Regions from separate parts of the Novosphingobium sp. 11B genome, predicted to be linked through region 1. Evidence: riboswitches for the same ligand, from Rfam matches in the RefSeq annotation. Region 1 holds a riboswitch; each other region holds the start of a gene.
The links. A riboswitch is a leader RNA that binds a small molecule or an ion and turns the genes downstream of it on or off. The one in region 1 is predicted to bind cobalamin.
Positions count from the first base shown of each region.

Region 2: linked by a shared signal. The riboswitch ahead of ACYPYD_RS04455 (cobalamin biosynthesis protein CobG) and the one ahead of ACYPYD_RS05885 (TonB-dependent receptor) in region 1 are both predicted to bind cobalamin.
Region 3: linked by a shared signal. The riboswitch ahead of ACYPYD_RS23165 (TonB-dependent receptor) and the one ahead of ACYPYD_RS05885 (TonB-dependent receptor) in region 1 are both predicted to bind cobalamin.

Region 1 covers NZ_BAAILP010000064.1:40,809-47,921, forward strand. The annotation lists gene pcaF (3-oxoadipyl-CoA thiolase) at 1-307, shown strand, start outside; gene ACYPYD_RS05870 (AraC family transcriptional regulator) at 472-1,530, shown strand; gene ACYPYD_RS05875 (sulfotransferase family protein) at 1,640-2,785, opposite strand; gene ACYPYD_RS05880 (hypothetical protein) at 2,897-3,196, opposite strand; cobalamin riboswitch at 3,343-3,584, shown strand; gene ACYPYD_RS05885 (TonB-dependent receptor) at 3,772-5,922, shown strand; gene ACYPYD_RS05890 (hypothetical protein) at 5,925-6,218, shown strand; gene ACYPYD_RS05895 (PepSY-associated TM helix domain-containing protein) at 6,215-7,113, shown strand, end outside.
Region 2 covers NZ_BAAILP010000055.1:964-8,076, reverse strand. The annotation lists gene ACYPYD_RS04485 (cobalamin biosynthesis protein) at 1-173, opposite strand, end outside; gene cbiE (precorrin-6y C5,15-methyltransferase (decarboxylating) subunit CbiE) at 170-1,378, opposite strand; gene ACYPYD_RS04475 (cobalt-precorrin-6A reductase) at 1,377-2,138, shown strand; gene cobJ (precorrin-3B C(17)-methyltransferase) at 2,102-2,878, opposite strand; gene cobI (precorrin-2 C(20)-methyltransferase) at 2,875-3,612, opposite strand; gene ACYPYD_RS04460 (precorrin-8X methylmutase) at 3,609-4,238, opposite strand; gene ACYPYD_RS04455 (cobalamin biosynthesis protein CobG) at 4,238-5,320, opposite strand; cobalamin riboswitch at 5,563-5,778, opposite strand; gene ACYPYD_RS04450 (FAD-binding protein) at 6,018-6,281, opposite strand; partial or broken gene ACYPYD_RS04445 (sulfatase-like hydrolase/transferase) at 6,328-7,113, opposite strand, start outside.
Region 3 covers NZ_BAAILP010000272.1:23,029-30,141, forward strand. The annotation lists gene ACYPYD_RS23165 (TonB-dependent receptor) at 1-1,407, opposite strand, end outside; cobalamin riboswitch at 1,579-1,823, opposite strand; gene ACYPYD_RS23170 (cold-shock protein) at 2,214-2,891, shown strand; gene rpoD (RNA polymerase sigma factor RpoD) at 3,251-5,290, shown strand; gene ACYPYD_RS23180 (alkaline phosphatase D family protein) at 5,382-7,109, opposite strand.

The sequences.
Region 1 (7,113 bases):
GCCTGCGACGCTTAAGCTGATGGAGCGGCTTGGCCTGACCATCGGCGACTTCGACGCGATCGAGTTGAACGAGGCCTTCGCCAGCCAGGGCCTTGCAGTCATGCGCGGGCTTGGCCTGCCCGACGATGCGCCGCACGTGAACCCCAACGGCGGCGCCATCGCACTGGGTCATCCGCTGGGCATGTCGGGCGCGCGCATCGCCATGAGCCTCGTGCACCAGCTGGAGAAGACCGGCGGCAGGCGCGGCCTCGCAACGCTGTGCATCGGTGTCGGCATGGGACTGGCGCTGGCGGTCGAGAGGGTCTGACGCCGCTCGGCCGGGCCGCCCGCGTATCCTCGATGATCGCCCGGGCGGCCTGCCTGTCCCTTGACCGATGTGGACAGGCGATGCAGCCATAGCCGCGGAGGCGGATCGCTTACGCCGGACGCCTCCGATCGCCGCACGCTGCCGGCGGTGCGAAGGACCTGCCGATGCCGCTGATCGCCGATGCCGAGTTTTCGAAGCTCAACATTCCGCTGCTGCGCCATTTCCCGGAACTGGTGCAATCCCTCGGCGGCGATGTCGGCGAACTGCTGCCACTGGTCGGAATGGCGGCAAAGGACTTTCGCGACGACGCTGCGGAGCTGACTTATCCGCAGGCGATCCGGTTACTGGCGCTTGCCGCAGATCGCCTGAACTGCCCCGATTTCGGAATGCGGCTGGCGTTGCGGCAACGCGGCGGCGCGATTTTCGGGCCGCTGGGCAATACCATGCGCAATTCGAAGACATTCGGGGACGCCCTGCGCTTCGCCAGTGCTCATACGAACGCTCACAGCCGCGCCGCGCGTGTGTGGCTGCGACCCGAGCCTGAAGAGGGCACCATCTTTGCCGGGCACGAACTGCTTCTCGAAACCAGCCGCGACCGTATTCAGGCCATCGAACAGATTCTGCTGGTCGGCCATCTCGAGGCGATGGAGATGACCGGCGACTATGCCCGCGCGCGCATTATCCATTTTCGGCATGAACCCGTGTCGCGACCGGCTGAATATCGCCGCTACTTCGGCTGCGACGTGCACTTCGGCGAGCCCGCAGACGGGATCACGTTCTCCGACCGGGATCTTGCCACTCCGGTGCTCACCCAGAACGCGCAGGTCCGCAGCGATCTGGTCGCCTACATCGAGAGGACTTTCCCGAAGCAGCGTCCACCCGTGGACGCCGAAGTGCGCGGGCTGATCCTGCGCAAGCTGACCCGGGACGACTGCGGCAGTGCCGAAATCGCCCGCACCCTCGCCATTCATCACCGGACCCTTCGTCGGCGACTGAAGCAGGAGGGCACCAGCTTCCAGGCGGTCAAGGACGATGTCCGCCGCGATCTGGCGCTGTACTACCTGCAGCAGACCGGTATCGATTTCCGCGGCATTTCCGAGAAGCTGGGGTTCGCGGAACAGGCAGTATTCTCCCGCAGCTGCAGGCGCTGGTTCGGCCAGTCGCCCACGCAGTTGCGCGGCCTACGCGCATCCGTCTCCAACATATCACCGTCATTACCGTGAAGTGGGAACCCATCTCCTGACGGCGCCTGTTGCACGATCGTCAGATGGGTCCCCGCCTTCGCGGGGATGACGAAGCAGGGTCAGGTGACGATGCCTTCACCCGTATCGATCACGCCCGCACCGCGATCCCGTACTGCTCGATATAGTCGCGGAAGTGCTCGCGGACGCCTTCGCGGCTGAGGCCGAATTCGGCCAGGTCATATTCGTGCTTGCCGTGCTTGCCCTTGGGGTTTGCAACCAGGTAGGCTTCCATGGCTGCGCGGGCCTGCGGCGTGAAAGGCTCGTCGAACCTTTCGTAGATGCCCTGCGCCGTGGCGAGCGGGTCGCGCACCAGATCGCGATACTGCACGTCGAAGATCGCATCGTGCCCGTGCTTCGCACGAAAGGCGTTCGACCGCGCGATCATCAGGTCGAACGTCTCCAACAGATTCTCTCCGATGGCCCGAAGATCGACCTGATCGCTGTACATCCGCCGCACTTCCTTGACGAGGCTGCAGGCCGAGCCCAGCACTTCGACCGGATCGCGGTGCGTCATGACCAGTTGCGCGTCGGGAAACTCGGCCGTCAGGGCATCGAGGAACAACGGGTGCCAGGGGTTCTTGAGCGTCCAGCGCCCCGGGGCATTGGCCTGAAGCAGCTGCAGCAGCCGCTTTTCGTAGCGGAAGGCGGGCGCGTAGTCGGCCTCGTCCAGGAACCAGCGGTGGTAGCCCGGAATGTCCGCCTGGGAATCGTAGAGCTGCGCGCAGAACGACGGCGCCATGGCGAACTGGCACTCGGTCGGGCTGTCGGCCTCCTCGTAATGGATCGCGGCGATCTGCGGCGCGTACTTCAGCCCCTGCAGCGTTCGCGTCTGGCAGGCATCGTGACGGGGACCGGCGTGAAGTTCCTGCACCAGCGGCGGCGGCACCGAATCGAACGCTTCCCAGCGCAGGAACGCGCGGCGCGCCGGGTCGGCTTCCAGCAGGTTGATCGCCAGCGTGGTGCCGGTACGCGGAAGGCCGAAGACGAACAGCGGCTTCTCGACCGGGCGCTCCAGAAGTTCGGGATGGCGCGCCAGCCAGTCTTCCACCCGCATCCGGTTCGCCATCGCGGCGACCAGTGCATCGACCGATCGCGCCATCCCGGCTTCGGTGAATCTGGCCTCGTCCTCGTAGGACTTCAGCAACACGCCAAGCCCTTCGAGGATCGCGGGATCGCCGAAGTCGCTCAATCCGGTCCGTTCGCTTGCCGCTGCGACGATGTCCTGCGCCTGCATGTCTTCTGCCTCATCCCGTGCCGCGTCATCGCGCGGCGTTCGGAAGGGATCATGAAGACATGGGGCACACTTTAGAAGCTACCCGCCGATCACCTTGGCGATATCGGGCGATCAGACCGAAAGGATCAGGGAATCATCGCTGCGCGGGGGCGTACCGTCGTACGAGGGCAGAGGCTCGAAGTGCTCGTTCAGCAGTTCCATCGACGAGAGGCCCGCTAGCTTGAACTGGCCGAGACCCGGCTCCTCGTCGCTGCGGCGTGCCTTCGCGGGGTTCATGGCACTGACGACAAGATCGCCGTGCCTTTCGAACAGCATGTGCGGGGCAAGCGTGATCGTGTTGCCGTTGTAGCGCGCCGTCACGAACTTTCGCGTGGCTATGGCTTCCATCAGGGTGAGTCGTGGATCAGTCATCGGCACCGCAAATTGCACGGGTTGCCCAAAATGAAAAGCAAGGTTGCAACCGAAAACTCGCAGGACGGGCTTACGGAAGGCCCCACGCGAACGGCTTGCAAATCGTGCGCGCAGCGAATAATCCCCCGCCCGTCCCTCCGAAAAGGGGGACACGATCGCGTTGGTGCCTTCCGAAAGGGGCTTAAAAGGGAACGCGGTGAGAGGGGCTACCCCTCGAAGCCGAGGCTGTCCCTGCAACTGTAAGCGGTGAGCGCGATGCATATCGCGGCAGGCCAATGTGCCCTGCCGCACCCACTGGGCCGGACGCTAACTCCTGCGAGGCCTGGGAAGGCCGTGCATCGCGCGACGACCCGTGAGCCAGGAGACCTGCCAGCGTCCGGTCGCTCTTGCCTTGGTCCAGGGGATGGCCGCGGCACGGTGTACTCCGTCTGAGCGACGAACTTGCGGCCAGGCCGCAACGGCGGGTTTCGCCGGTCGCTCGTTCGCGCCCGGATTCCGCCGCTGCACCCGCGCGGGGGACACCCCTCTCGCGGGAACCTGTCCGTTCGACTGGGAAACGCAACGGGGGTTACAACATGAATACGAGATCGCTTCTTTCCGGCCTGATCGCTTCGGGCGCGTCATTCTGCGTGCTTGGCATGTCCGCGAGTTCGGCGCAGGCGCAGGAAGCCGCCGAGACGGCGCCGGAGAATGCCAATAACACGGATGCGGGCAACATCGTCGTCACCGCGCGCAAGGCGGGTGTCCTGCAACTCGGCCAGCAGGCCGACGCCTCCAGCCGCCTCGGCCTCACGCCGATGCAGACGCCGGCCAGCGTCGACGTCATCACCAGGGAGATGATCCGCAGCTTGGGCGACCGCACCGTGGTTGCCGCAGCCGCGCGCGCACCGGGGCTCATCAACAACAGCTCGGCCTTCGGTTACTCGCTGAGTTCGCGCGGGTTCACCGGCTACACCTCGGTGATGCAGCTCTACGACGGGATGCGCGTCTACACGACGACCACGCAGACCTTCCCCGCCGACCCGTGGATGGCCGAGCGGATCGAGGTCCTGCGCGGTGCGGCCTCGGTCCTCTATGGAGAGGGCGGCATCGGCGGCGCGATCAACGTCGTGCGCAAGAAGCCCAATACCGAGCAGGTCGAAGGCGAGGTCCGTCTCAGCGGCGGTTCATTCGATACTTATGCGGCGGCGGGCGGGATCGGCGGGCCGATCGGAGACAGGCTCTCGTACCGCGTCGATCTCAGCTACACCCGTTCGGACGGGTGGATGGAGCGCGGGCAATCGCGCAGTCTTGCGCTTTCGGCGGCACTGCGCTGGCAGGCGCGCGACGACCTCGTGCTGACGCTGACGCACGACCGCGCCGACCTCGACCCGACGATCTGGTACGGCACCCCGCTGCGCGACGGCAAGCTGGTGCGCGAAATCCGCAAGAAGAACTACAACATCGCCGACCGCTCGCTGCGTTTCGACGATGCCTGGACCCAGGCCAAGGCCGAATGGACACCGGCCGAGGGGGTGACGATCACCAACGTCGCCTACTATCTCACCGGCTTCAAGCACTGGCGCAATGCCGAGGGCTATGCCTGGTCCGGCGACCAGATCCGCCGCTCGAGCTATCTGGAGATTGTCTACAAGACGAAACAGTGGGGCGACCGCTTCAACGCGGTGTTCGATCATACACTGCTTGGCATGGACCACCGCCTGAGCCTGGGCGGCGAGTACAACACCGGCTCGCTGCTGCGCACCGACAGTTCGCCCAACAGCCGCTTCGACCTCGTCGATCCTTGCGACTATACGCCGGGCACGTTCCTCGACGGCACATTCGGCACCCGCTACAAGTACAAGACCGATGTGCAGCAATGGGCGCTGTTCGGCGAAAGCCGGCTCTCGCTGTCCGACCGGCTCTCACTGGTGACGGGGCTGCGCTATGACCGTCCGAAGACCGAGCGGCACGATGCCCTCGATCCGGCGGCGGACTACACCGCCCGCTATCCGAGCACCAGCTGGCGCACGGGGCTGGTCTACAACCCCAGCGACACGATCTCGCTCTATGCGCAGTATTCGGCGGCGGCGGACCCGGTGACGGCGTTCCTCACGGCGACGCTGGCGCAGACCACCTTCGACGTTTCCACCGGGCGCCAGTGGGAGGCCGGGATCAAAGCGACTTTCCTGGACGGACGCGGCGAGTTCACGCTGTCGGGCTATCGCATCGTCAAGAAGAAGATCCTGACCCGATCCGCCAACGATCCCACGGTGTCGGTGCAGGTCGGACAGCAATCTTCCTACGGCGTAGAGGCCTCGTTCGGACTGGCGGTGACGAAGGAATTCAGCGTGCTCGCCAACGGCACGATCCTGAACGCGCGGTACGACGACTTCGACGAACTGGTCGGCACCGCGCTGGTCAGCCGGGACGGCAACATGCCCATCGGCGTCGCGGAAAAGGCGGCCAACCTGTGGCTGTCATGGCGGCCGGTGCAGCCGCTGCATCTGGACGCGGGCCTGCGGTATGTCGGCAAGCGGTACTCCGACGCCGCCAATACCCGGCGCATCCCGGCCTATACGCTGGTCGATGCCTCGGCCCGCTACGACCTTGCAGACAAGACGAGCGTGACGCTCAACTTGCGCAACGTCTTCGACAGGATCTACGTCCAGAACAGCTACTCCACCTCGCAGTGGGTCCTAGGTGAGCCGCGCAGCGTCGCGGTCACCTTCGAGCAGCGGTTCTGACCGTGGCGGGGAGGCCGAAGCCAGGGCGAGAGCCGAACTGGCGCGCGATCGCCGCGCGCGTGCTGGCGGCCACCGTCGGCGCCTACGCGCTGTGCTACGCGTGGATCGGCGCAGCCGTACGCGTGCTGCCGATGGACGGCGTGGACGCGAACATCCTCGCCACCTGCCTTGCCTTCATGGTGTTCGTCGCGGTGATCCTGCGGGCCTTCGCGGTCCGCAGCGTCACGCGCATCTGGTGCGAACTGCTCGTGGGCACGGCGCTGCCCATGGGCCTGCTGCTGGGGCTGGGGCGGTGAAGGACACCCTGCGCCAGTCGATGGGCTGGCTTCATACCTGGTGCGGGCTGCTGCTGGGCTGGGTGCTGTTCGGCGTCCTGCTGACGGGATCGCTGGCGTTGTTCTACACCGAGATCAATCTCTGGACGACGCCCGAACTGCGCTCTCCCGTCACCATCGACCGCACCCATGCGGTGCGAATGGGCCGCGCGTACCTCACCCGCGTCGCGCCCGATGCACGGCAGTGGCGCATCGTCATCCCCACCCCGCGCGAGCCGGTGCTGCGCCTCGTCTGGACCGACCGCGCGGGCAAGGCCACCACGCACCGGCTCGACCCGCAGACCGGCACCCGCATCCCGCGCGACATGGACGCGGGGTTCTTCTTCATGCGCTATCACTACACGCTGGGGATCGATCGCAAGTCCAGCCAGCTGGGCTTCCTGATCGTCGGTGCGGCGGGCCTCGCCATGCTCGCCGCCTCGATCAGCGGCGTGATCATCCACAAGCGGATATTCCGGGATTTCTTCATCTTCCGCCCCGGGGCCTCGCGCCAGCGGGCGTGGATGGACGCGCACAACGTGCTCTCCGTGCTGCCGCTGCCGTTCCACGTCATGATGGCCTATACCGGCCTCGTCCTGATCTATTACGCCTACATTCCCGCCGGGGTCGCCATGCTGAACGGCGGCGATGTGAAAGGCTACCAGACCGCCGCCGCGCAATCGCTCTACATCGACGGCGGCATCGATGGCGACTGGCCGCCGGGCGCGCCCCGCCGCACCGTGGACCTCGCGGCGCTATTGCCGCGCGCCGAACGGGCCTGGGGCGGCGGACCTGCCGTGAACATCTATGTCAGCCAGCCCGACCGCGCCAATGCCGTGGTCGAGATCTGGCGCCAGCGCGACGACCGCATCGCCAA
Region 2 (7,113 bases), on a different contig from region 1:
ACGGCGATTACCGGCAAGTCCAGCAGGTTGGCCAATTCGGCAAGAGCCTGCGCCTTGTCGGCCACGGTAGCGATATGCGTGACCGGCGGAACGCCTTCGCGCGCCTGCTGATAGGCCGATATCAGCGAGAAGACATCGGCCTCCAAACGAAAGCCGAACCCTGCGACGATCACAGCGCCACGCTCCACTGAACAACCGGATAGCGGGACCGCCAGCCTCGGCGGGAACCCAGCGGCGCGGCATCTGCCAGTTCTATGCGCAGAAGAGTGCCGCCTCGCTCTCCATGCCAGCGGGCGAGCAAGGCTTCGGACTCCAGCGTGACAGCATTGGCAACCAGCCTTGTGCCAGTAGGAAGGCGTTGCCATAAGCCTTTGAGCAACGTGTCCGACAAGCCCCCGCCAACGAAAACTGCGTCCGGCGAAGGTCCTTGTGGCAATACTTGCGGCGCACGGCCAAGGACGAGTTTCAGGCGATCCACGCCCAAAGCCAGAGCATTCGCCTTCGCACGCTCGCCCCGCATGCTGTCTGCCTCGACGGCGCAGGCCGTGTTGGCCGGGTGCGCCAGAAGCCATTCAATGGAAACAGAACCGGACCCTGCCCCGATGTCCCACAAGTGCTCGCCGGGGCGAGGTGCCAATGCGCTCAACGTCAGCGCCCGTAACGGACTCTTGGTGATCTGGCCGTCATGATCGAAGAGATCATCGGGCAACCCACTGCTCACCGGTAAGGCGCATCTTGCTCCGGCCACGGCGATGCCTACCGCCACCGGATGCTGGATGTCATCGAAATGCTGCGCCTGCGCGGCGACACTGCGCACACGCTCGCGCGGACCACCCAGCGCTTCCAGCACATGAAGCGTGGAGGCACCAAAACCACGTTCGACCAGATAGCCGGCCAGCTCTGCCACTGCGCCACCATCGCGCACCAGCACCAAGAGGCGACGCCCCGTCGCAAGGTGAGGACGCAGCCGCTGCACCGGCGCGGCATGGAGGCCAAGGCAGGCGCAGTCCTGCAACGCCCAGCCCAACCGCGCCGCCGCCAGTCCGAAAGTCGAGGGAGCCGGATGCGCGATCCATTCGCCCGGATCGAGATCGCGCGTCAGGCTGCTCCCTGCGCCGAACCAGAACGGATCGCCGGAAACAAGCACCACCACCTTGCGCCCGCGCTCTGCCGTCAGAAGCGGCAAGCCATCGCTGAAGGGCACTGGCCATTGTCGGCTTGGCGCACTAAGGCCCGACAGCAGGGCAAGGTGGCGGGCCGCGCCCATAACCAGTTCCGCCTGCTCCAACGCCTTGCGGCCTGCCGCGCTCAGTCCGTCCGCCGCATCCTCGCCGATGCCCACGATGGTCAACCAGGGGGAAGCGCTTGTGTCAGCCATGCCGAATATCCTGCTGCTGGGCGGCACCACCGAAGCGAGCGCCCTCGCCCGCCTGCTGGCCGAGCATGGCATTACTGTCATGCTGAGCTATGCCGGACGCACGGAGAACCCGCGCGCCCAGCCCGTACCAACGCGCATCGGGGGCTTTGGGGGCGTGGCCGGGCTGGCCGCATACTTGCGCGAACATCGCGTGACACATCTGGTGGACGCCACTCACCCTTTCGCCGCGACAATGAGCGTGCATGCTCTGAAGGCGGCGCGTCTTGCGGGAGTTCCTCATGCCGCGCTCACCCGTCCGGTTTGGCAGACGGCACCGGGGGACAAGTGGAGCAGCACGCCTGATATTGCCAGCGCCGTCGAAGCCCTTTCCGGACCGCCGCGTCGGATTATGCTCGCCCTTGGCCGGATGCATGTGGAGGCTTTCGGCGCCCGGCCAGAGCACCACTATCTGCTGCGTTTCGTCGATACGCCAAGCCAGCCCCCTGCCCTGCCCCATCATACCCTCGTCGTCGATTGCGGGCCGTTTACCGTCGATAATGACACCCGCCTTCTGCGCGACCATGCGATCGACCTTGTGGTCTGCAAGAACGCGGGTGGCAGCGGCGCTGAGGCCAAGCTGGTTGCCGCACGCAATCTCGGCTTGTCGGTGCTGATGATCGAGCGGCCGAAGCTGCCCGCCCGCACCGAGTTCCTCCGCCCAGGAGAGGTGCTCGACTGGATCGGTCATACGCCATTGTCCGGAACCGAACGCGGCGTGTAGAGAATCGGCGGCCCCGGTCGTTCAATCAATCGCGTGCGGCTCGACCCGACGATCACCACGGTGCGCATGTCCGCCATATCCGCGCGGGCTTGCCCCAGTGGGACGATCCGCAGCGTTTCCTCCGGCGTAGACACTGCGTGGGCGAACAGGATGAGGCGTTCGTGGCCGCAGGCGTCGCGCAGCACTTCCAGAACTCTTGCGAAGCCCTCCGGCCTTGCCCGCGATCGCGGATTGTAGAACGCCATGGCAAAGTCCGCTTCCGCCGCTAATCTCAGGCGTCGCTCGATCACGCCCCACGGCTTGAGGTTGTCGGAGAGGTTGATCGCGCAGAAATCATGCCCCAGCGGCGCACCGGCCCGCGCGGCAGCGGCGAGCATGGCGGTAATCCCCGGCAGCACACGGATGTCGAGGTCAAGCCACAATTGCGGCCCCGCTTCCAGTGCCTCGAACAGCGCAGAGGCCATGGCGAAAACCCCCGGATCGCCGGAGGACACAACGACAACCCTGCGCCCCCGCACTGCAAGATCGAGCGCAAACGCTGCCCGGTCCAGTTCCACGCGGTTGTCGGAAGGATGCAGCGTCAACCCCGGACGCGGGGCCACTCGCGCAACATAGGGAATGTAGCCGACCACGTCAGTCGCATCGGCCAGAACTGCGGTCACTTCGGGCGTCACCAAAGCCTCGTTGCCCGGCCCTAGCCCGACGACGGCAACCCATCCTTGCTCGACAGCCCTTGTCATGGACGCCGCCCCTGTCCGTGGATCAGCAGGATCGAGAAATAAGGCGCGACCTCTTGCGCATCGACCAGTCGCGTTACGCTCTGCCCCGGCATTGCGGCGTGTTCGACGAGCCATGCGGCCTGCTCGCGCCCGGCTGCGGCTACTGCACGGCGCAGCTTGGGCAAATTGCGGCCGATCTTCATGACGACAAGGGCATCGGTATCACGGATGCGCCGCACCAGTTCCTCTTCGGGCAGCGTCGCCATCGCCACCGTCAGCACATCATCGCCCCAGGTGATCGGCACGCCCGTGGCGTTCCATGCGCCCGCCATGCCGGTGATTCCGGGAACTACCTCCACCGGAATCTGGCCCGACAGGCGGCTGTGAAGGTGCATGAACGATCCGTAGAAGAACGGATCGCCTTCGCACAGCACCACTACGTCTTCACCGCTGCGGGTCGCCGCCAGCAGCCGGTCGGTGCATTCGGCATAGAAGTCCGAAAGGCAGGCGTTGTAGCGCGGATCGGCCAGTGGGATCTCGGTGGTGACCGGGTATTCCATGGCGATCTCGACCGCGTCGGCGCGCAGCAGACCCTGCGCAATGCGGCGAGCGTGGCCGGAGCGGCCCTTCTTGCGGAAATAGGCGATCTGCCGGGTGCCGCGCACCAATCGATCCGCGCGCACGCTCATGAGGTCTTCCGCGCCGGGACCAAGGCCGACGCCGTGAACCGTCCCGTACTTCTCTGACCCGCTCATTCGGCGCGGCTCGCAAGGGCGTTGACTGCGGCGACGGTGATAGCGCTGCCACCAAGGCGACCTGCGACGATGCAGCAGGGAACAGGTGCCTCCGCCCACAAGGCGTCCTTGGATTCGGCAGCTCCCACAAAGCCCACCGGACAGCCGATGATCGCCGCCGGGCGTGGGCAAGCTGGGTCCTGCAGCATGTTGAGCAAGTGAAACAATGCCGTAGGCGCATTGCCGATGGCCACCACTGCGCCTGCCAGATGCGGCCGCCACAATTCCAGCGCGGCGGCAGAGCGCGTATTGCCCATGACGCGCGCCATTTCCGGCACTTCGGGGTTCGCCAGTGTGCAGATCACCCGGTTGTCGGCAGGCAGACGCGCTCTGGTCACGCCTTCGGACACCATGCGCGCATCGCACAAGATCGGCGCGCCTGCGACCAGCGCCTTGCGCGCAGCCAAGGCGAAACCGTCCGAAAAACGGATATACGCCTCGAGCCCCGCCATGCCTGCCGCATGAATCATCCGTACCGCGACAGGCTCTTCCTCGGCATCGAAGCGCGCGAGATCGGCCTCGGCACGGATGATGGCGAAGGACTGGCGATAGATCGCGGCGCCGTCCTTCTCGTAGACATGCGGCATCAGGAAGCTCCAAGGCGGGCGAGAATTTCGGCGCTGTCCAGCCCTCGGTACAGCGGTTCGGCATCGGCACGGGCACCGAAAGCAAGATCGTAGCGCCCGCTGCGGCCCGTCACCGTCACATCGGCAGGCAGCGGACTGGCGCAGCCCTTCGCGCAGCCGGAGACATGCAGACGCCCCCGCACGACCGGCGCGAGCTGGCGCGCCAGATCGCGCGTCTCCACGCTGGCTTGTGGGCATGTGGGCGCTCCGGGGCAGGCATCGACGCGCAGCAACGGGTCGGCAGGGTCAGTCGAAAGGCCGGGAACGTCGAGCAAGGATGCACCTTCGACAAGGAGCACTCGCCAAGGCGTCAGGCGCAGCCCGGTAACGCCTAAGCGCTGCATCAGGGCCAGCAAAGTCCGGGCTTCAATGCGACCGAATGGCAGGCCATAAGCAACGTGTCCGCGGCCCTCACCCGGTGCGAGCGACGCGGGAGAAGAGGCTGGCCGCGTATCGCCCATGGCCCAAACAGGCAAAGGAGCGCCGTGCTGGACCATCCGCTTGGCCTGAACGCCTCCGCTGTCGACGAACCATCGGGCGAGCGCCAGCAGGGCATCGACCTCTCTCCCAATAGTGAGGCGCACACCTTCGGCACGTCCATCAGCACGCAGTACCAAGGTGCCATCGCAGCCGCGCTCTACACGAAAATCGCCCGCTTCGCAGGCCACCGCCGAAACTTCTCCGGCGTCGATGACGAAACCGACTTTGCCGGGCAACTGTGGGAACTCCGTCAGCCGGTCACGCAGTTCATTCGCAATTCGCACGGTGTCGTCGCCCGCCTGCCATTCCGGAGCGACGAGGATGTTCCGGCGGCCCTCCCGCTCACCATCGCGATCGACAAGGCTCAATGTACACAGGCACTCCAGCAGAGCGGGCCACTGCGCCTCGCTCACACCGCGGATCTGCAGGTTGGCGCGTCGTGTCAGGTCTATCAGGCCGCTGCCATGCGTCAGCGCCGCCTCGCACAAGGCCACCGCTTGCGTAGCGCTCATCCGGCCAAGGTGCGGCTTGACCCGCATCAGCAGCCCATCGCCCGCCGCCATCGGATGCCAGGCATCGGGGCACCAACCCCTTATCACTCCCTCTCCCTGCGCCCTCACAGCCATCCCACCTCGTGCACCGGACCGAAACGAGGATAGGGCTTGCCGACGACAGCCGACCGACGCGGGCCGACGGGCGGGCGCAACAGGCACCCGGCGACACGCGCACGTGCAGCCCCAGCCGCACAGCTTCGTCGCCCAGACGGAAGAACAACCGTGCCGTGACCATCCCCTGGACCAAGGCAAGAGCGACCAGTGCGCCGGCAGGTCTCCTGGCTCGCGGGTCACGGCTTGATGCACGCCTTCCCGGACTTTGCAGCCCAGTGGCTGCCCTTTCGAAAGGGCCAGTGCATCGCGCTACCCGCTTACAGTTGCAGGGACAGCCGCGGATTTGGGGGCAAGCCCCCGCACCGCATTCCCGATTAAGCCCCGTCAGGGGCACCGGCGCGATCATGTTTTACAGTTGGAAACCAATTGCAAAGCCGCCCTTACAGTGATCCAGCGCATGCACAAGGTGCAATAGCTTTTCATCGCTACGTATGAACCGACCCTTTCCGGCCGCTCAGCGGCCAATTTTTCGCTACTAGGTTCGGAAAGTCCGGTTTCTTATCATGGCGCCCATGGCTCGCCGTAGATGGGGCCAAGTCGCGGGCAGCAAAGTGCATCAGCAATCTGCTTCCCCTTATCGGCGCTGGATATCTCAGTGATTGGAAATATGCTCTCCCAAATGACGTCCAGCGATGTAACCGAAGGTCATGCTTGACCCTAATGTGCCGCCCGCTCCGCCGTAGACGTCGCCCAGCACCGCCGCCATCGCGTTGCCCGTAGCGTAAAGACCGGGGATCGGGTTGCCGCTCCAGCCGATAACCTGAGCTTCAGCGTTGGTCTTGCGACCGCCTGCAGTGCCCAGCCCGCCAGCTTCCATCTTGACCGCGAAGTACGGCCCCTGATCGATCTTGCCCAAAGTGCGGAACGGCGCTTCGAATGCGGTATCGCCCCACATATAAAAGTTACTTCAGCTTGAACTCGAGTTTGCGAAGCGTCCCCGAGAACCGGCTGCTCGCGATCGTGTAGTCGCAGTTTACCGGGGTGATGGTGTCCATGCCGACGTCGAACCCCTCGGTATGAGACATCCAGCCCCGGATCGTACGCCCGATCCGCCCGCTGCCGACCGGCTTACCATCGATGCTGATCGTCAGCGTGCCGCCCGAGCCCAGCTCCTGCTTGTCCGCTTGGAAAGCCGCAGTCAGGCTATGGTGACCTGCCGCAACCGGCTGCGCCGCGCGGATGGTGAACTGGTCCGTCCCCACCGCATTGTAGTGGAACACCGGCACCCCGTCCTTCAGGTAGAAGGCATAGCCGCCGAAGCGCCCGCCCTGCGTCACCAGCACGCCTTGCGCTCCTGCGGGCAGATCCACGTCGGCGTCGATCGTGAAGGATTTGCCGATGGTGTGCGGCGCGGCGTCCTCGTTCAGATGGCTGAGCGGGGCGAGATAGGTGAACTCGGTGCGGTTGCCGCCAAGCGTCGGACGGCCCTCTGCACCCTGGCTGTAGTCGTGGATCGGCAGGATGTTGTTCGCCGCCGCCTCCTTCCAGAACAGATCCTGCAGTTCCTTGAGCTTCGCCGGGTTCTTCGCTGCAAGGTCGTTGGCGGTGGTGAAGTCCTTGTCGAGATTGAACAGGGTCCACTTGCGGTTCTCCGGGCCGACGCCAAGCTTGCGGTCCTCGCCCACGCCCACTTCCCACGCCATGCGCTTGGGCAAGGTGCCCGCCATCCAGCCATCGTGGTAGATGCC
Region 3 (7,113 bases), on a different contig from region 1:
GTTGGAATGGAAGCCGCGGCCCCAGTTGGCATAGACTTCGAACTGCGGGACGATCTCGTAGGCTGCCGATACCTTGGGTGAGACGATCGAATCGTGTCCGCTGCCGGCTCCCAGTTCGGTCGCCATGGCGTCGCGCGCGCGGACGGCGTAGTGGTAGTAGTCGCCTCGCAGGCCTCCGGTTAGCCTGAGGCCGGGCAACGGCTTCCAGGTCGCTTCGCCATAGAGCGCGCCGGACAGTTCCTCGACGTGATATCGACCCAGCGAGGACAAAAAGGCGCGGGTTTCGGTGCGATCCACCCCGACGTTGCCGATGTGATCGTAGCGGTTTTCAGTGCCCATGCTCAGTTGCAGCGTCGAGCCCACAGCCCATTGCTTGCGCGCGGTGATACCCACGACCCAGCGCTTGTCGAACTGGTCGATCTGCGCGCTGGTGCCGTCCGGATCGGCATAAGTTGGGTTCGAATACATGTTCCAGTCGTAGTACTGGGCATAGACATTAGCGCTCCAGTTCGGCTGTCGCACCGCGACGTTGCCGACGAAGCGCGTTGTGCGGCCACGCGCCGAAGGATCGGGCGAGCAGAATTCGTCAGGGCACAGCGCGCTGCCGATGATCCGTTCGGGGATCTGCTCGGTCGGCCGCCAGGTGGCGTGGTAGGCGTGGAGCGAGGCTTCGACGGTGCCTTCGCCGGCGGGCGCGGTGTACTTCGCGAAGCCGGAGTAATGCCGAAGGTGTTCCGCCTGCTGCCAAGGCCCATCATAGCGCTTTGCCTGCCCCACCAGCGTGAGACTGCCACCCGCCACATCCTTGATGGTGCCACCGGCGGCCAGCCGCCCCGACTTGTACGATCCACCCTCTACCGAGATCCACGGGCGGTCGAACCCATCGATGGTCGTCATGTAGGCCGCGCCGGCCAGTGCGAAGTCGCCGCCATCTGCGCGGTACGGCCCCTTGCGGAAATCTTCGCGGGCGACGATCTCGGGGATCAGGCCGTTGAGATCGAGATAGCCTTGGCCATGCCCGTGGCTGCGCAGGTTCATCTGCACGCCATCTATATAAGTCGTGAAGTCGGTGCCGTGATCGAGGTTGAAGCCGCGCAGGAAGTACTGGTTGGCCTTGCCGCTGCCCGAATGCTGCGCCGCTACCATGCCGGGCACCGCCTCAAGCAGTTCGGCGACCCGCAGAAGCGGACGGACCAGCAGGTCGGAACCGCCGACGCTGCCCTCGCTGGCGGCATGGGCGGTGCCGATCTTGGCCTCGCCGCGTCCGAACACCACGATTTCGCCGGAACCGCCATCCGCGCCGCCGGCGGGTGCCTCTTCGGCGCAGGCGGGCATCGTCGCCAGCGCCATTGCGGTACCTGCCACGATGCGCACCAGCGCAGCGCTTTTCATCAAATTCATCATCATTCCCCCCGACGCCTGCGACTGGGTGGGAGGCTTGCCGCCATCAAGACGGTCGACGCGCGCCGGCGGTCGGACGCCGCGGGCGACCGTCTGCGCGAACCGATGCGGCCTCCACCGCTGGTTCGTCGCTCGAACGGAATGATTCCGGGCCTTGGCCACCCCCTGGACCACGGCATGAGCGACCAGACGCAGGCAGGTCTCCTGGCTCACGGGTCAATGCGACGATGCAAGGCCTTCCCAGGCCTCGCATGTTGCAGCGTCCGGCCCAGTGACTGGCGGCAGGAACCTTTGCCCCACCGCACATATGCATCGCGCTCACCGCTTACAGTTGCAGGGACAGCCTCGGATTCGAAGGGCATGCCTTCTCACCGTGTTCCCTTTTAAGCCTCTTTCGAGGCACCAGCGCGATCTTGTCTGCACCAATGAAGGGCAGATATGGCGCGCTATCTCAAACGGTTTCACGGCACAAGCCTGTCTGTATGGCGTCCAGGTACGGCCTGTATCCTGAACTCCCGACTAGCGATGCCAGGGCTGACGGGCCGCTCCGGGGAGCAAAATTTGCTTCCGAGCGCCTGGCAAGGGTCGGCGACGGCCGGATCGATTGTCGAATTGCGTGAAATTTCGGTCATCGCTGTGCTAAAGTCGCCTCCGTGCCATGCATCGCAGTCGATCGCAGAACTCTGGTCGCCAAGACGTCGTTGCGCTGCTATCGCCTTTCATCCTGCACCCTGAAACGGGTTCTGCGGCCTTGCGTGCTACGTTCACTCGCGAGGATAGGTTTCTCGGACTTAGCTTAAGGTACTTAAAAGATGACATTCGACAGGGGAAATCGCGGCCAAGGTCGCGACCGGTTCGGCGGCGGCGATGATCGTTGGGGCGGCGGCAACGATCGCTTTGGCGGTGGTGACCGCTTCGGTGGCGGCCAGCGTGGCGGCTTCGGCGGATCGCGAGGCGGCGGTTTTGGCGGTGGCGGTGGCGGTTCGCGCGGCGGCCCGGGCCAGGTTGTCGGTCAGGGCCGTGGGACGGTCAAGTTCTTCAACCCCGACAAGGGTTTCGGCTTCATCCAGCTTGAAGGCGGCGGCGACGATGCATTCGTGCACATCAGCGCCGTGCAGTCCGCCGGCCTCGAAACGCTGGCGGAAGGTCAGCAGCTGGAATTCCAGCTGGTCGAGCGAGGCGGCAAGATTTCCGCTTCCGAACTGACCATCGTGGGCGAGGTCATCGTTGCCGAACGTCGCGAGCGAAGTGCCGCACCTGTTCAGAATCAGTCCACTGGCGAGAAGGCCACCGGCACCGTCAAGTTCTTCAATAGCATGAAGGGCTTCGGCTTCATCGTCCGCGATGACGGCCAGCCCGATGCGTTCGTGCATATCAGCGCCGTCGAGCGCTCCGGTCTGCATGGCCTTTCGGAAGGCGATCAACTCGAATTCGAAATCGAGATCGATCGCCGGGGCAAGGCGTCGGCCGTGAATCTGGTCCAGCGCTGACTGATCTGGCCATGGCTGCCGCAGGAGGTCATGGCCTCATCTCGGGCTTTCCTCGATCGCATCGCGATCGGCGACGGACATCGAGCGGCTTATGTCGAAGGCCTTGATCAAAGCTGCCTTCGACAGGCCGACTGCGGGACGAGGGACGTGTTTCCTTGATTCGAACGTGCAGCATGCGGGCGGACCAGCTTGCTCCTGGAACCGATGTCCGGCCGCATTGCTTGAACCTTAGACCTGAAGTGGTTCATCCCTGCCTGTAGGCCGCCCTTCACCGGCATCATCAGGCTGATGATCTGAGAACCTAGCCTTGTCCTGGCGTCACCATCGTCATGAAAAGGCCAATAACGACAACGGATTGCATGACTAACGACGATCGCAGCGGCGACAACGACTCTCCTCTTCTCGACCTGGACAAGGGTTCGGTCCAGCGGTTCATCGCGCGCGCCAAAAGCCAGGGCGTCATCACGGTCAAGGAGTTGAATGCCGCGCTGCCGCAGGACCAGATGACCACCGATCAGATCGAGGACATCATGGCCGCGATCTCGGAAATGGGCGTCAAGATCGTCGAGAACGACGATGATGACGATGAGGACGGTGAGCAGGAAGACGGCGTGGAAGCCGTCGATGGCGGCGATGACGATTCCGGTTCGGATACCGGGTTCGACGAAGGCAATTCCCGGCGCCGTCCCGGCGAGACCCGCAAGGCGGACACGCTCGCGCGTTCCGACGACCCGGTCCGCATGTACCTGCAGGAGATGGGCGCCGCCGAGATGCTCAGCCGCGAGGGCGAGGCTGCCATCGCCAAGCGCATCGAAGCCGGCCGCGACATGATGATCATGGGGCTTTGCGAAAGCCCCATGACCTTCCACGCGATCATCGGCTGGTCCGAAGCGCTCAACAACGGCGACATGCAGCTTCGCGAGATTCTCGATCTCGACGCGATGCTCTCCAAGGAGCCGCAGCCCGAAAATCTGGCCGAAAACGGTGAGGGCGATGGCGACGGCGAGATTTCCGCTGCCACCGCCGGGCCTTCCTTCAAGGACGATGACGATTCCGGCGAGGACAACTCGGAGGAAATCGACGAGGACGGCAACCCGATCCCCAAGCGTCAGGTCGAGGACGATGAAGAGGACAACACCCTCTCCCTCGGTCAGATGGAAGCCGCGCTTACGCCGGAGGCGCTGGAGAAGTTCGCGCTTATCACCGAACTGTTCCGCACCTTCGAGCGCCTGCAGAGCGATCGGCTCGACGCGCTGGCGCTGGGCATCGATTTCCCGGTCGCCAAGGAAGACCAGTACCTGCAACTGCGCGAGGATCTCACCGCGCAGGTGGAATCGGTGCAGTTCCATGCGGCCAAGATCGAGTATCTGGTCGACAACCTCTACACCTTCAACCGTCGCCTGACGACGCTGGGCGGGCAGATGCTGCGTCTGGCCGAGCGTCACAAGGTGAAGCGCGCCGATTTCCTCGAAGCCTATACGGGCCGCGAACTGGACGACGCCTGGGTCGCAGAAGTGGCCGGGAAGGACAAGAAGTGGGCTGCCTTCGCAGAAAACGAGGCTGAACCTGCCGAGCGCATCCGTCTGGAAGTCTCGGACATCGCCACTGCCACCGGCATGGCGCTCCCCGAGTTCCGCCGCATCGTGAACATGGTCCAGAAGGCGGAGCGTGAAGCGCGCATCGCCAAGAAGGAAATGGTCGAGGCGAACCTGCGTCTGGTGATCTCGATCGCCAAGAAGTACACCAACCGCGGTCTGCAGTTCCTGGATCTCATCCAGGAAGGCAACATCGGGCTGATGAAGGCGGTCGACAAGTTCCAGTACCGCCGCGGCTACAAGTTCTCGACGTACGCGACCTGGTGGATAAGGCAGGCGATCACGCGTTCGATCGCGGATCAGGCTCGCACGATCCGCATCCCGGTCCACATGATCGAGACGATCAACAAGCTGGTGCGCACCAGCCGTCAGTTCCTCCATGACCAGGGCCGTGAGCCCACGCCCGAGGAAATGGCCGAGAAACTGTCGATGCCGCTCGAAAAGGTGAAGCGGGTTCTGAAGATCGCGAAGGAGCCTATCTCGCTCGAAACGCCGATCGGCGATGAGGAAGACAGCAGCCTTGGCAACTTCATCCAGGACGAGAACGCCGTAATCCCGGTGGACGCGGCGATTCAGGCCAACCTGAAGGAAATGATAACTCGCACGCTGGCATCGCTGACCCCGCGTGAGGAGCGTGTGCTGCGCATGCGCTTTGGCATCGGGATGCCAACGGACCATACCCTGGAGGAGGTCGGACAGCAGTTTTCGGTGACTCGCGAGCGTATCCGACAGATCGAGGCCAAGGCGCTGCGCAAGCTCAAGCATCCGAGCCGTTCACGCATCATGCGAGCGTTCCTCGACTAAGCACAGGCCGTTCAACATCACAGGCACGCGGCCGATACGGACGCAGGGCGATCCCCCCGTCCGTGTCGGTTGGCATCGTTCGTGGTTCAGATCAGGCGAAGCGTACGCGGTTGCCGTCGCGGCGGAAGTCGTCCTTGCGAATCACGCTTGTCGTGTAGTCGCGCGACAGGACGGTGCTGACCGCGACGAAGTTGGCTGTGCCGGTCTTACGGCCGAACTGCATGCGGACGTAGCCCTGATGCATGTTGTCGGTCCATACCACCTCAGGCATGTGATCGGCGTAGGCCTTATCGAGCTTGGGCGACATGTCCTCGCCAAAGCCGCTGTCCATGAAATCGCCCGGGGAGGAAATGCCCGCCGTACCGAACTCGATGCCCGTGGGGCGTCCCTGTGCATCGGCCAGGTCGTTGGTCCAGAAGCTGTGGCTGTCACCCGAGAGGAACACCAGATCGCCCGCACCTGCGCGGCGCGACAGGGCATAGAACTGCTCGCGGGCCCAAGGGTAACCGCCCCAGGCGTCGGTGTAGTCGGGCAGGTTCCAGCGGCCGCGCCACGCCAGCGAGACATGCGGGTCGGCTGCCAGCTTCGCCAGTTCCTCCTTCGTCTTCGCAGCGGCGAGTTTGGGGAACGGGTCGGGCAGCACGCCCAGCTTCGCAAGGTCGGGCACGTTGAGGCGGCCGATCACCATCGGACAGCCGATCACGCGCCAGGGCTGTCCGTCCTTCACCGAACGGGCGAGAGCGGCCTCCAGGTCCGTTTCCAGTTCGGGCGAGATCAGCGGACGGTTCGGGGCGCCGAGGACGTCGCGCTTGAACTTCTCGGCCGAGGCGTCGTCGACGATTTCCTGCGCATGGTCGAGGTATTCGATCTGCTTCGCCCGCGCGGTGTGGCGCGTCTCCAGCGTGTGCAGCAGGGCGAGGTCGCCGAAGCGGTAGGCGCGCCAGAACTGCATGCGGGTGCGGCCCTTGACGTCGAGCCATTCCGGTTCGCGCACCGGCATCCATTCGTAATAGGCGCGGATCGAGGCGGCGCGGCGCGTGGCCCAGTCGCCCTCGGTATCGGGCTGGTGGTTCTGCGCGCCGCCGGTCCAGGGGTTGTTCGCGCTCTCGTGGTCGTCCCAGCAGGCGAGCAGGGTGTGCTGCGCGTGCATCGCCAACGATCCGGCGTCGGTCTTGTACTGCGCGTGGCGGGTGCGGTAGTCGGAGAGGGTGACGATCTCGTGCGCGGGGGCGTGCTCGCGGCCGATGGTGCGGGCGATGTTTTCACCCCAGCCGTCCTTGCCGCCGTATTCGTAGATGTAGTCGCCGGTATGGAGCACGAAGTCGATCGCCGGATCCTTCGCGATCGCATCGTAGGCGTTGAAGAAGCCGAAGGCATAGTTGGAGCACGAGGCGAGGGCGATGCCGAGCGTATCGACCCGGCCTTCGGGCAAGGTGCGGGCGCGGCCGATCGGCGACACCGATTTGCCCATGCGGAAGCGGTAGAAGAACGTACCGCCCGCCGGGAGGCCGGCGGCGAGGGCCTTGACGGTGAAGTCACGCTCCGCGTCCGTGCGCATCGTGCCGGACTTCAGGATCTTCACGAAGGCGGGGCTGTCGGAGAGTTCCCACTGCACATCGGTGGCGGCGGGCACAGTCACGCGGGTCCAGAGCACCACGCTCGAAGCGTCGGGGTCACCGGCGGCGACGCCGTGCCGGAACACCGGGTTCACCGCTGTGGCGGCGAGGGCGGAAATCGGCAGCGCCATGATCGCCGCTCCTCCTGCCATACCGGCCAGCAGGGCGCGGCGGGAAACCTGATGGGCTTGGAGCATGGTCATGGCG